Regions from separate parts of the Paenibacillus sp. 22594 genome, predicted to be linked through region 2. Evidence: predicted binding sites of a transcription regulator. Region 2 holds the regulator's gene; each other region holds the start of a gene.
What was found. Region 2 encodes Rex, which represses fermentation and respiration genes when NADH is low (regulators of the CRP and FNR family bind a similar motif). Its sites were predicted from a motif close to TTGTGAAATATTTCACAA; they were not measured.

Region 1 (4,273 bases), on a different contig from region 2:
CGATATTACGTTGTCGCTTGGAGCGGGTTTTGCGGTGGTCATCACCGGCAATATGGTCACTATGCCTGGACTTCCGGCCAAGCCGGCGGCAGAGGGTATACAGGTAGACGAGGATGGCGTTATTAACGGCTTGGAATAAATCAAAGTCATCTTGATTCAAGACTTCAGCCCCCGTATCTCTGCAACTTAAGCAGAAGTATGGGGGCTTTGCTGCGTGACTTGCCGGCTAGACGGTTCCCTGCTCCTTCCTCTTCCCTCCAGACATAATGTACTTGCCCGGGGGGAAACTAATGCGGACGCACCGAGAAATAAGGGGGTTATAAATCCGTATCAAATGTGAACAATGTGAGAAAAATCACAAAAAGGGCTTGTAATGTGAGAAAAATCACAATATAATCAACGCATAAAGTGAAATTAATCACATACAAACACAAATAAATGGAATGCCCAATTTGGAGGAGGAACAAACCATGAAAGTAGCAGTCGTAGGATGTACCCATGCCGGAACCGCGGCAATCGTCAACACCGCCCAGCTTTACCCTGATGCCGAGATTACCGTGTATGAACGCAATGATAATATTTCTTTCCTGTCATGCGGGATCGCGCTTTATGTGGGTGGAGTCATCAAGGACCCGCAGGGGCTGTTCTACTCATCGCCGGAGAAGCTTGCGGAGCTTGGCGTTAAGACGAACATGCGTCACGAAGTTATCGGGATTGATACAGAACGCAAAACACTGCGTGCCCGCAATCTGGCGACAGGCCAGGAATTCGATGACTCCTATGACAAGCTGATCATGACCACCGGCTCATGGCCGATTGTTCCCAAGCTGGAGGGCATGGAGCTTGACGGTATTCTCCTCTCCAAGAACTACAATCATTCCAACACCATCATCGAAAGAGCACAGCAGGTGGACAGAATCACTGTTGTCGGCGCCGGGTATATCGGAGTTGAGCTGGTGGAGGCATTTCAAATGAACGGCAAGCAGGTTACGCTGATTGACGGCGAGGACCGTATCCTGAGCAAATATCTGGATGAAGAATTCACCACGCCTATCCAAAAATCGCTGGAGGATCACGGAATCACTCTTGCACTCGGCGAGAAGGTTAGCTCGTTTGCAGGAGAGAATGGCAAAGTGACCAAGGTGATCACCAGCAAAGGCGAGCATGAGACAGATCTGGTTATCCTTTGTATCGGATTCCGTCCGAATACCGAACTGCTGAAGGGTAAAGTGGATATGCTGCCTAACGGCGCAATTATTGTCAACGACTATATGCAGACCAGCCTTCCGGACATCTATGCTGCTGGTGACAGCTGTGCAATTCATTATAATCCAACCGGCAAACATGCTTACATTCCGCTGGCCACCAACGCTGTACGCATGGGAACGCTGGTAGCCCGCAATCTGGTATCGCAGACGATTCCATACATGGGTACACAGGGAACCTCGGGAATTAAGATTTATGAAGATAATATTGCCGGAACCGGGCTGACAGAGGATGCCGCTATTGCAGAAGGTATGGATATCGAGAGTGTACTGTTGACTGACAACTATCGTCCTGAGTTCATGCCAACCTTCGAGCAGGTGCAGCTAAAAGTGGTCTTTGACCGCTCGACCCGCCGCATTCTCGGCGCACAGATCATGTCCAAGATGGATCTGACGCAGTCGATCAATACCGTGTCGGTGTGCATCCAGAATAAAATGACTGTTGATCAGCTGGCCTTCATCGATTTCTTCTTCCAACCGCACTACAACAAACCTTGGAATTTCTTGAATACTGCGGGACTTCAAGCCCTGCCTACAGCAGTTGCCCGCAAGGAAATTGTAACAGTCTAAACCTTAGGCCATCCCCATTAGCCGGTGCCGATTTTGTGGCTCCGGCTTTTTGCTGTGCTCCGGCATTTTTGGAGAAACGGACGCCGACTTCTTCAGGAAAGGGTGAATCCGTTTCTTTTTACATAAAAATATTCCCCAGCGGATGCTTATGTGGTAAATTTGACATGTCAGTGAAAACTTTCACTTAGTTTTTGCAAGAGTGATATTTATCACGTAAATGTGTTAGTTGACACGCTACAATGGCATAAAGGAACAAATTTTAAGTAATTAGAAGGGGATAGGAATCATGGCTTATAACAAACCACAGGGGATTGCCGAAGTCACGGTAGAGAACGGAATTAAGAAGGCACATAATCCACTCAGTTCCGTACTTATTCTAGGCTTCTTGGGGGGAGCGTTCATCGCGCTCGGATTTTTGCTGGACATTCGCGTTATCGCAGGCGCACCGAAGGAATGGGGCTCTATCGCTAACTTTATCGGTGCTTCCGTGTTCCCGGTAGGTCTGATCCTGGTGCTGCTGGCCGGAGGGGAACTGCTGACCGGTAATATGATGGCTGTGCCGCTGGCTTTTATGGCGAAGAAGATTTCGCTATGGGAAATGTTCAAGAATCTGGTGCTGATTACAATCAGTAATTTCGCCGGTGCCTTGTTCGTCGCTTATTTCTTCGGCCACGTTGTTGGCCTCACTGCAGATGGCGTGTATCTGGATAAACTGGTGGATATGGCCGGACACAAGATTGATGCCACCTTCCTGCAGGCCTTTGTTTCCGGTATCGGTTGTAACTGGCTCGTTGCTCTAGCGGTATGGCTCTCTTACGGAGCGGATAATTTCAGCGGTAAAATCCTCGGGATCTGGTTTCCGACCATGGCGTTTGTAGCTATCGGCTTCCAGCACGTTGTAGCTAATATGTTCCTTATCCCTGCTGCTATTTTTGAAGGTCACTTTACCTGGTCCCAGTATTTCGGCAATTTCGCTCCGGTCTGGCTGGGCAACCTCACAGGCGGCGCCATCTTTGTCGCTTTCGCATACTGGATGGCTTACCTGCGCAAAGCGCCAGCAGCTGTTCAATCGGTGGAAGGTATTTCTGCTGCCGGTGTGAAAAAACACGCATAAAATACTTCCGTTCTGCATGGCCGGACGGTTATATCGACACTCCCCGAATGTTTCGGGGAGTGTTTTTTGTATCTTAGGCAACACAAAATTCGCCGTGCATATCCGACTCGGGGGAACGAAATCGGGATCACGGCGAATTCATAGGGAGTGTTTCATATGCTCTATTACCCTGGCATAGTTGGAACGAATCAGTTTGTTTTCGCCTATTTTCTTTACGTGGAACAGGTGCGGTTATAGAATATACATATTCAAGTGACAAGGGGGGACTAACGCCCATGAGTTACAGCGGAGATGGGATTTTTCCGGCGGTATGTCCGCTGGATTGCCCCGACACATGCGGACTTCTAGTGCATAAGCAGGATGGTAAAATCATAAAAGTGGAAGGCAACCCCGAGCATCCGGTGACCAAAGGGGCGATCTGCAACAAGGTACGACATATGGCGGAACGGGTGCACCACCCCGAACGTCTGTTGCAGCCTCTGCGTCGTACAGGACCGAAAGGGAGCGGTTCTTTTACACCGATCAGCTGGGAAGAGGCCATCGGCGAAATCGCCGGCCGTTTCAAGGAACTGTCCGGTACCTATGGGCCGGAAAGCATTCTTCCGTACAGCTTCTATGGCAATATGGGTGTGCTCAGTGTGGACGGGATGGACCGGAGATTTTTTAATGCGCTCGGTGCAAGTCGTCTGGAGCAGGGCATTTGCAGTGCGGCAGGCACTGCTGGCTGGAAATATACGATGGGATTCAATGGCGGGACAAGCCCCGAGGATACGGTCAATGCCGATCTGATTATTGTCTGGGGCGGCAACATTGTCAGCACGAACATGCATCAGGTCGTCTATGCCGAGCAGGCCCGCAAACGGGGGGCGAAGGTGGTTGTGATCGATGTGCACCGCAACCGTACGGCGCAGTGGGCAGACTGGTTCCTGCCGCTGTATCCCGGCACAGATACAGCCCTCGCACTCGGGATGATGCATGTCCTGTTCAGGGATGGCATGACGAATGAAGCATTTATGGAGCGTTATACAACCGGACACACGGAGCTGCGCGAGCATGTGCTTGCGTACCCGCCTGAACGGGTCGCAGAGATTACTGGCATTGCGGCGGCAGATATCGAGAAGCTGGCCAAGCTATACGGCGAAGCTAAGGTATCACATATCCACATCGGCAATGGCCTGCAGCACCACGATAATGGGGGTATGAATGTGCGCACGATTGCTTGTCTTCCGGCACTTACAGGTGCTTGGCTGAAGACCGGAGGCGGAGCGATCAAGTCAAACGGGGGCTATACCGCAACGAATGCCCGCGCACTGACGCGTCCTGA
Region 2 (4,273 bases):
GGGAACTGGCAATCCTCTGCAGAATATTACCTTTAAGGAATATATGGAAGAGGTGACCCAGCGGCTGAAGGAGACTTTGCCCCAATACGAGAGCCGTGAAGCCCAGGAGATAATGATTCACGAGGTCATGGCGGCACTTGAGGGTGACAAGCATCTCTTGATCGAGGCGGGAACGGGTACCGGCAAGTCGCTGGGTTATCTGCTTCCGGCCATTTACCACAGTGTACGCTCAGACCAGAAGGTAATGGTGAGCACACATACCATCAACCTTCAAGACCAGCTGCGTGAGCGCGACATCCCTCTGTTGACGAGTGTCGTGCCGTTCCCGTTTAAGGCTGCAATCTTCAAGGGGAGAGGGCACTATTTGTGTCTGCGGAAGTTTGAACATAAAATAAACAAAAAGGACTTTACAAGTCCGCGGGAAGAAGCGCTTACTGCGGCACAAATGATTGTATGGCTGACCCAGACCCAGTCAGGTGATGATGAGGAACTGAATCTGAACGGCCGCGGCGGTGATTTCTGGGAGACCGTGGCCAGTGATACGGATTCATGCCTAGGACGTTCCTGCCCCTGGTTCCGCAAATGTTATTATCACCGGGCTAAGCACGAAGCCGGGATAGCGGATGTCGTAGTGACCAATCATTCCAAGTTGTTCGCGGACGTCAAGGCTGGGCATCAGCTACTTCCGGCTTATGAGCACCTCGTCATTGACGAGGCCCATCATTTGGAGGATATTGCAGGCAAGCACCTGGGCATGCAGATGAAATATTTCACCGTTGCCCATACGCTTACGCGTCTCTATAAAGACAGCCGGAGCGGCCAGCTCCCGGCTCTGCGTCAAACGCTGCAGTCATCAGGCAGTGAGCAGGCGGCAGAATGGAGCGGTGTGATCGACAGGATCTACCCGGATCTGCTTACGGTTAAGGAATCGTGGGACACGCTAAGTGACAAGCTGTTTGCCCTGCTGCCGGAACGCAGTGACGCCGCTGCCGGAGAAGCCGGACAACTGGTTACCCGACTTCTGCCGGGCAACAGGCCCAGGGATTGGGAAGAACTAGCTGCGCTTGAGAACACACTTCATCTTAGTCTAAGTGATATTATTCGCAAGGGCGACAAGATGCTCAGTGAAATGCGCGAATCGGAGAGCCAATCGTCTTCGGATAGTCTGGTGACGGATATCGGCGGGTTATTCAAGGATTTGGCCTCCATCCGTGAGCAAGTGCGGTTCTTCATGAACCTGAACGACGAGAATATCGTCTACTGGATGGAAGGCAGCGGCAACTATCGCGGGAAGTCGCTGCAGCTGTATGCCGTTCCGGTCGATGTCAGTGCCCAGCTCAAAGAGCTCTTTTTTGATAAAAAGAAAAGCATAGTCCTTACCTCAGCGACTTTGTCCGTAGATAAGTCCTTTCAATTTATGATTGACAATCTGGGACTAGGCGAGTCCGCAGAACAAGGACGGCTGATGACAGCACTGCTCCCATCTCCGTTTAAGTACCGTGAACAGGCACTTCTGGTCATACCGCGTGATTTTCCCAGTGTCAAAGGCAGTGTGGGCGATGCCCGTTTTGTCGATAAGCTGGTACATTCATTGGCGGAGGCCGCTGTGGCGACTCGGGGCCGGATGCTTGTGCTCTTCACCTCCTATAAAATGCTGCGCCAGGTCTATGATCCTCTGAAGGAGGCACTCGTCTCTGAGGACATTACTGTACTGGGGCAGGGAGTGGAAGGCGGTAGCAGGAGTAAGCTGATCCGGCGTTTTCAGGACAGCGCGGCCTCTGTGCTGCTCGGGACAAGCAGCTTCTGGGAAGGTGTGGATATTCCCGGTGAGGCTTTGACCTGTCTGGCCATTGTCAGACTGCCTTTTCAGCCGCCGAACCATCCGCTTGCGGAGGCCAAGGCCGAGCTGCTTCAGGCACAGAAAAAGAACCCGTTTATGAAGCTGTCGGTGCCCCAGGCGGTTATCCGTTTCAAGCAAGGTTTCGGCCGGCTGGTACGTACTGCTCAAGACCGGGGTATTGTTATAGTATATGATACCAGGGTTATTGAATCTTATTATGGTAAGTACTTCCTGTACTCTCTGCCTGGACCCAAAATGGAGCATATGCTGACGGATCAGATGGTTCCGCGAATTGCGGAATGGCTTGAAGACGGAAGCGTATCTTAACCTGCAATCATTTCAAATATAATCAAGGATCAACGAAGTTCCGTTCTCCTGGTGTCTGGTTCGTGCTGAGGCGCCAGGGAATGGATTGTACTTATGCTCACTAAACTTGGCATATGCTTACGAAGTGAGTTTTGTACGAAGTAATACTATGATGCATTGCTCATAAAACTTTTAGGAGGAGAAAATATGAAATCGGATAAAATATCGGAGGCCGTGGTACGCAGACTTCCAGTGTACCTGCGCTTCCTGAATGATCTCCTGAAGCGTGAAATCTCCACCGTGTCTTCCCAAGAACTGGGACAAAAGCTGGATCTGAATCCGGCGCAAATCCGCAAGGATTTAGCCTATTTCGGGGATTTCGGCAGAAAAGGTATTGGATATGATGTGTCATATCTGATTGAGAAAATCCGTCATATCCTGAAGCTTGACCAGCAGATCAACGTGGCATTGGTGGGTGCAGGTAATCTCGGCCACGCCCTGTCTAATTACAATGCTTACTTGAAGGACACGATGAAAATCACTGCTGTATTTGATTCCTATGCTCCCAAGGTCGGCCAGAAAATCAACTCACTAATTGTACAGCCCATGGAAGAGCTAGGAAGCACGATCCGCGAGCAGGGCATCCGCATCGGTATTATCACTGTACCGGATAGTGAAGCACAGAATGTTGCAGATATTCTGGTGGATTCAGGCATTGAGGCGATCCTTAACTTTGCACCGGTGATTTTGAAGACGCCGTCCAACATCCGGATTCACGCCGCTGATTTTACTACCGATTTGCAGAGTCTGGCCTATTATTTGCATGATGGAAAGGACGAAGTGGTAAATGAGCAGCAATAAGACTGTAATTGTAAATGGGCGATTTCTGGTGCCGGGTACGGAAAATCCGGTTCTAAGCGGCTATATGACTATAGAAAATGATCTCATCACATACATAGGAGAAGTCAAACCTGTCATTGAAGAAGGGACACAGACCGTTGACGGCAGCCGTCTGCTGTTCATGCCGGGACTGGTCAACACCCATGGCCACACAGCCATGTCTCTGCTCCGTGGATATGGGGATGACATGGTCCTTCAGAACTGGCTGCAGGAGAAGATGTGGCCCATGGAAGAAAAATTCACCGGAGATGATGTCTACTGGGGAACCTCTTTGTCTGTGCTGGAAATGCTGAAGGGCGGCACAACCACCTTCCTGGATATGTATGACCATATGGACAGGGTTGCTGAGGTTTCTGAGCAGTCGGGAATGCGTGCCGTGCTTATGCGCGGGGTTATCGGCTTCTGTCCGGAGGATGTGCAGAACCATAAGCTGGCGGAAGCGATAGCCTTTGCCCGGAATTGGAATGGAAAGGCGGATGGAAGAATCACAACGATGATTTCCCCGCATGCCCCTTACACTTGTCCTCCTGAATTTTTCGTGAAATTTGTACAGGCTGCCCATGATCTGAACCTGCCTATGCACACACACATGTCCGAAACCCGGCGGGAGGTCGAACAGAATGCTGCTGATTACGGCCTGCGTCCGGTAGCGCATCTGGAGAAGCTGGGGATGTTCACGCGCCCGGCCCTCGTGGCTCACGGGGTTCATTTGAATGATGAAGAAATAGAGATTCTAGCACGTTACAACGTAGGGGTATCCCATAATCCTGGGAGTAACTTGAAGCTCGCAAGCGGAGTAGCACGGGTACCGGAGCTGCTGCGTGCGGGAGTCAAGGTATCGCTGGGCACTGACGGTGCGGCAAGCAATAACAATCTGGATATGTTCGAGGAGATGCGCCTGGCTGCTCTGATCCACAAAGGTGTGAGCGGAGATCCAACAGCTGTACCGGCACCGGAAGCATTGCTGATGGCGACCGAATACGGCGCACAGTCGATTTTCCTCGAGAACACAGGACGTTTAGCTCCGGGCATGAAGGCTGATTTCATTGCCCTGGATATCGACCAGCCGCACTTCCTGCCGCATACGGATCTGCTCTCCCATGCCGTGTATTCAGCGAGTGCGAAGGATGTTGAGCATGTATGGGTGGATGGCAAGCAGGTTGTGAAGCATGGACAGTGCCTGACTTTAGATGAGGAACGAATCCGCCGCAAGGCGCAGGAAACCTT
Region 3 (4,273 bases), 270 kb from region 2:
GCTGCAGGCAGTGATCTGGTCGATGTATGAAAATACACTGCTCTTCCAGCCCTATTTGGGCGAAGAATCTTTTCTGGATGAAGCTGATCTGGATACGATCTCCACATACTTCGTACCTACCTATCTGAGTAATCACCGTCTGATCGAGAACGGCAAGCGCTGCAAGGAATATCAGGAGTCGAACATCCGGGTGTATCAGGAATGGATCGCCGCTCCCGATCTGGTGCTGCAGTGGAATGGAGGCCTGACCGAAGGCCGTTGGATGACTGGAGTTTACGTGGACCATTCGCGTTTTGCCGGGTTGGGACCATACCTGAAGGATGCACAAGGCAAGCGTACGTATATGCGGGCTACGGTGGAATAGATATTATGAATAATATACTAAGCTAACGGACCGTCCGTTGTAAGGCTATGCTTTCTCCGTCCACAAAAGGGCAAAATAATAGATAACCAACGACTGCCACAAGTTCATTAAAATTTTTTATATTCAGTGCGTACAATCACAAACCGTCTTCCTTGCTGGCGTTAAGGTATAGAGGTAAAAGAAACCTAGACCAACAACCCAAGGGAGGGCCCAGCATGACGGCCAAACAATTTAACAATACAATGACGGATACATCTGTTCAATTCACCGGTGAAGCGATGGTAAGAGATATCGTTCTTCAGTTCCCCAAAGCAGCAGATTACTTCAAGGCACAGCGGATTGACTTTTGCTGCGGAGGCGCGAAACCTTTGGCAGAGGCGGTAACCGAAAAGGGGCTTGATACAGAGGCAGTCCTTCAGGATCTGAACAAGCTGTATGCCGAACATCCGGTGCTTGAAGAAGATACGGCTTGGAACGAAGCATCGTCAGAAGAGCTGGTCGATTACATTATCAACAAGCATCACAACTATTTGCGCGAGGAGCTGCCGCTCATCGCCCAGAATGTAACAAAGGTCTTCCGCGTGCATGGAGAGGATTCTCCGCACTTGGCTGAGGTTCACCGCTTGTTCCATACGCTGCGTGAGGAATTGCTGGAGCACACGGCCAAGGAAGAAGAAAGTGAATTCCCCAAAATGCTGGCCTATGATAAAAATCCAAGCGCTGAAGGGTTGGCTGAGCTGCGCGGACTGCTGAGTACGCTGGAGGAGGAGCATGACGGGGCAGGAGATATTTTACGCGAGCTGCGGAGAGTTACAGGGGATTTCACCCCGCCTGAGCATACCTGCACTACTTACCGTCTGACCTATGCCCGTCTTGAAGAGCTCGAGGGCATGACCTTTGAGCATGTCCATCTGGAGAACAACATTCTTTTCCTGCGCTACCAATAGAACATTTGCGGTTTTACAAGTCCCTTCGGGGACTTTTTTTATAGGCTGGGACCATGAATGTTTGAGAACGGCACCCGTTTACGTTATTCTTAAAAAGACTATGTACATAATCATGACATGTCTGAGCAGCAGCGGGAGGCTGGAATCAGGCGGGAGAAGGCGGTGCCGGGAATGTCCGGGAAGTGGGTGTGGCGTATTTTGCTGGGAATAATGATAATTGCAACCTTGAGCGGCTGCTCTTCGGTTCTTGGCTCCCAAACAGACGGGAGCGATGCCGGAACCGGAAATGCCGGACCGGCCTTTTCGGTTCTGGTCGGTGACAGCGAGCTGGTTGGAAGCGCGGGCAGGCAGCTAAGTGAGGCCTTTACTGATGGGTTGACACTCATTGAACTGCTTAAGAACAGTGGGGTGGCCACGTTTGCGGATGACGGGTACAATATCCTGGCAGTAAACAAAGTATCTTTGAGTCCCGAGTGGATTTGGGAGATTCAATTGAATGGCAAAAAAATCACGGATTGGAACAGTCGCGTTGACCGCGGGGACAGCATCGTGGCTGAAGCGGTACCAGCAGCAAACGGTGCAGATCTGCAGCCGGTCATTTTCACCGTGAACGGTGGCAGTGAGCAGCCGCAGATGACGCATTCTTACGTGCTGCCGTATGCCGAGGACTTGTCCGTAAGAGGTGTGCTGAAGAGCAGTGGAATGGTGCAGCTCTCCGAGGATACTAAGACTGTAATCAGTATTATGGATTACAAGCCGCTGAGTAATGAGGCATGGACGCTGAAGGTCAACGGCAAGCAACTGCTGGACACCGGGATCGATATGAAGCTTAGACCACAGGATACTCTGGAGGTTGTGCTTGTGCTGCTCTAAATGAAAGATCATTTCGCCATATTCCTTAGGCTTACGTCAAAGGAATATGGCGATTTTTTATGCCTAAAAAGCATTGTGGCAGCGTGATCAAAATTATGTGAAATGCTTCACAATTGGTGTGACTGCAATCACAAATCCGCTTTAAATTTAAACAGTATAATTTCTTTATCAAATCATGTTGTGATGAAGTTCAGATGCATGAAGGAGGGTCATGACAGTGACAGTGGAGAGAGAAAAGTTAGTGCTCATAGGTAACGGTATGGCAGGAGTAGGCACAATTGAGCAGATTTTGAAGCTTGGCGGCGCTTATGATATTACTGTGTTCGGAAGTGAGCCGCATCCCAATTACAATCGCATTATGCTGTCCTACGTTCTGGAAGGTAGCAAAACAATTGAAGACATTATCCTCAATGACCGCCAGTGGTATGCGGATCATCATATTACCTTGCATACAGGGACTACAGTTATCCGTATAGATGAAGCATCTCGGCAGATCATCACAGATAATGGGCTGTCGGTTGCCTATGACAAGGCGATCATTGCTACAGGCTCGAACTCGTTCATTCTGCCTGTACCGGGAAGCGACAAGGAGGGGGTAGTTGGCTTCCGTGATATCGCAGATTGTGATGCCATGCTTGCAGCAGCCAAGCAGTACCGCACGGCAGCAGTTATCGGGGGCGGACTCCTGGGACTGGAGGCAGCCAAAGGACTTGTGAATCTCGGCATGGACGTTACGGTTGTGCATTTGCTGGAGGATCTGATGGAACGCCAGCTGGATCATACAGCTTCCTCTATGCTTCAGGCAGAATTATCCCGCCAGGGCGTGAAGTTTGCCATGGGCAAGCAGACTGTTGAGCTGACCGGAGATGAACGTGTGAACGGACTTCGCTTCAGTGACGGATCGGAGCTGGCGGCGGATTTTGTAGTCATGGCTGTGGGAATTAAGCCGAATACACAGCTCGCCAGAGAAAGCGGCATTACGGTAAACCGTGGGATTGTTGTCGATGACTATCTGCAAACCTCTATGCCGGATGTATATTCCGTCGGTGAATGTACAGAACACAGAGGAACTTGTTATGGTCTGGTTGCACCGTTGTTCGAGCAGGGAATGGTGCTTGCCAAACATCTGTGCAACGTGCCGACTCAGCCTTATGAAGGCTCGGTTGTAGCCACCAAGCTAAAAATCTCCGGAGTAGATGTTTTCTCTGCCGGTGAGTTCACAGAAACCGCAGAGCACACGGTCATCTCAGCCAAAGATGAATGGAAGCGGACCTACAAGAAGATTCTGCTCAACAACAATACCATTGTAGGAGCAGTCCTCTTCGGTGATGTCACGGAATCGGCCAGTCTGCAGAAGCTGGTGAAGCAGGGTGCGGAAATGACGGATGAGATTTACAGCGAGGTTATGGGCACGGGCTGCTGTGGCGGAGGCGGGGCGAAAAAGAGCTTGTCGGTGGAAACGATGGCCGATGAAGAAATTGTCTGCGGCTGCAACGGCGTGACCAAGAAAGCCATTGTTGATGCGGTTACGGAGAATGGCTTCACCACCGTTGATGAGATTAAGGCCTGCACCGGAGCTACCCGTTCCTGCGGCGGCTGTAAGCCGGTTGTGGAGCAGATCCTGCAGTTTGTCCTTGGGGACAGCTTCCAGCAGAGCGCCAAGCAGGGGATCTGCAGCTGCACCACGCTAAGCAGAGACGAGATCGTAGCCGAAATCACCTCCAAAGGCCTGAAAACGACCAAAGAAGTCATGAATGTACTGGACTGGAAGCAAGCCGAGGGCTGCTCCAAATGCCGTCCGGCGGTGAACTATTACCTCGGTATGATCTATCCGGACACCCATGAGGATGAAAAGGAGTCGCGCTTCGTCAACGAACGGATGAGTGCGAATATTCAGAAGGATGGTACCTTTACGGTTGTACCGCGCATGTATGGCGGTGTTACGACACCGGAGGATTTGAAACGGATCGCTGATGTCTCCTTGAAATATGATGTGAAGGTTGTGAAGGTGACTGGCGGACAGCGTCTGGACCTGATCGGCATCCGGAAAGAAGATGTGCCCAAGGTGTGGGAGGAGCTGGATATGCCA

Region 1: ACTJKB_RS11915 (formate/nitrite transporter family protein) is a predicted target of Rex. The motif match lies at 1,984-2,001, and genes of this name have one in related genera.
Region 3: nirB (nitrite reductase large subunit NirB) is a predicted target of Rex. The motif match lies at 2,280-2,297, and genes of this name have one in related genera.

The regions. Positions count from the first base shown of each region.
Region 1 is NZ_JBQENA010000003.1:263,994-268,266, reverse strand. Features, by position in the region: gene ACTJKB_RS11925 (formate--tetrahydrofolate ligase) at 1-139, shown strand, start outside; gene ACTJKB_RS11920 (FAD-dependent oxidoreductase) at 471-1,835, shown strand; gene ACTJKB_RS11915 (formate/nitrite transporter family protein) at 2,122-2,949, shown strand; gene ACTJKB_RS11910 (molybdopterin-containing oxidoreductase family protein) at 3,225-4,273, shown strand, end outside.
Region 2 is NZ_JBQENA010000002.1:754,422-758,694, forward strand. Features, by position in the region: gene dinG (ATP-dependent DNA helicase DinG) at 1-2,167, shown strand, start outside; gene ACTJKB_RS10235 (redox-sensing transcriptional repressor Rex) at 2,354-3,007, shown strand; gene ACTJKB_RS10240 (amidohydrolase) at 2,994-4,273, shown strand, end outside.
Region 3 is NZ_JBQENA010000002.1:480,900-485,172, forward strand. Features, by position in the region: gene ACTJKB_RS08895 (hypothetical protein) at 1-364, shown strand, start outside; gene ric (iron-sulfur cluster repair di-iron protein) at 580-1,311, shown strand; gene ACTJKB_RS08905 (hypothetical protein) at 1,429-2,184, shown strand; gene nirB (nitrite reductase large subunit NirB) at 2,396-4,273, shown strand, end outside.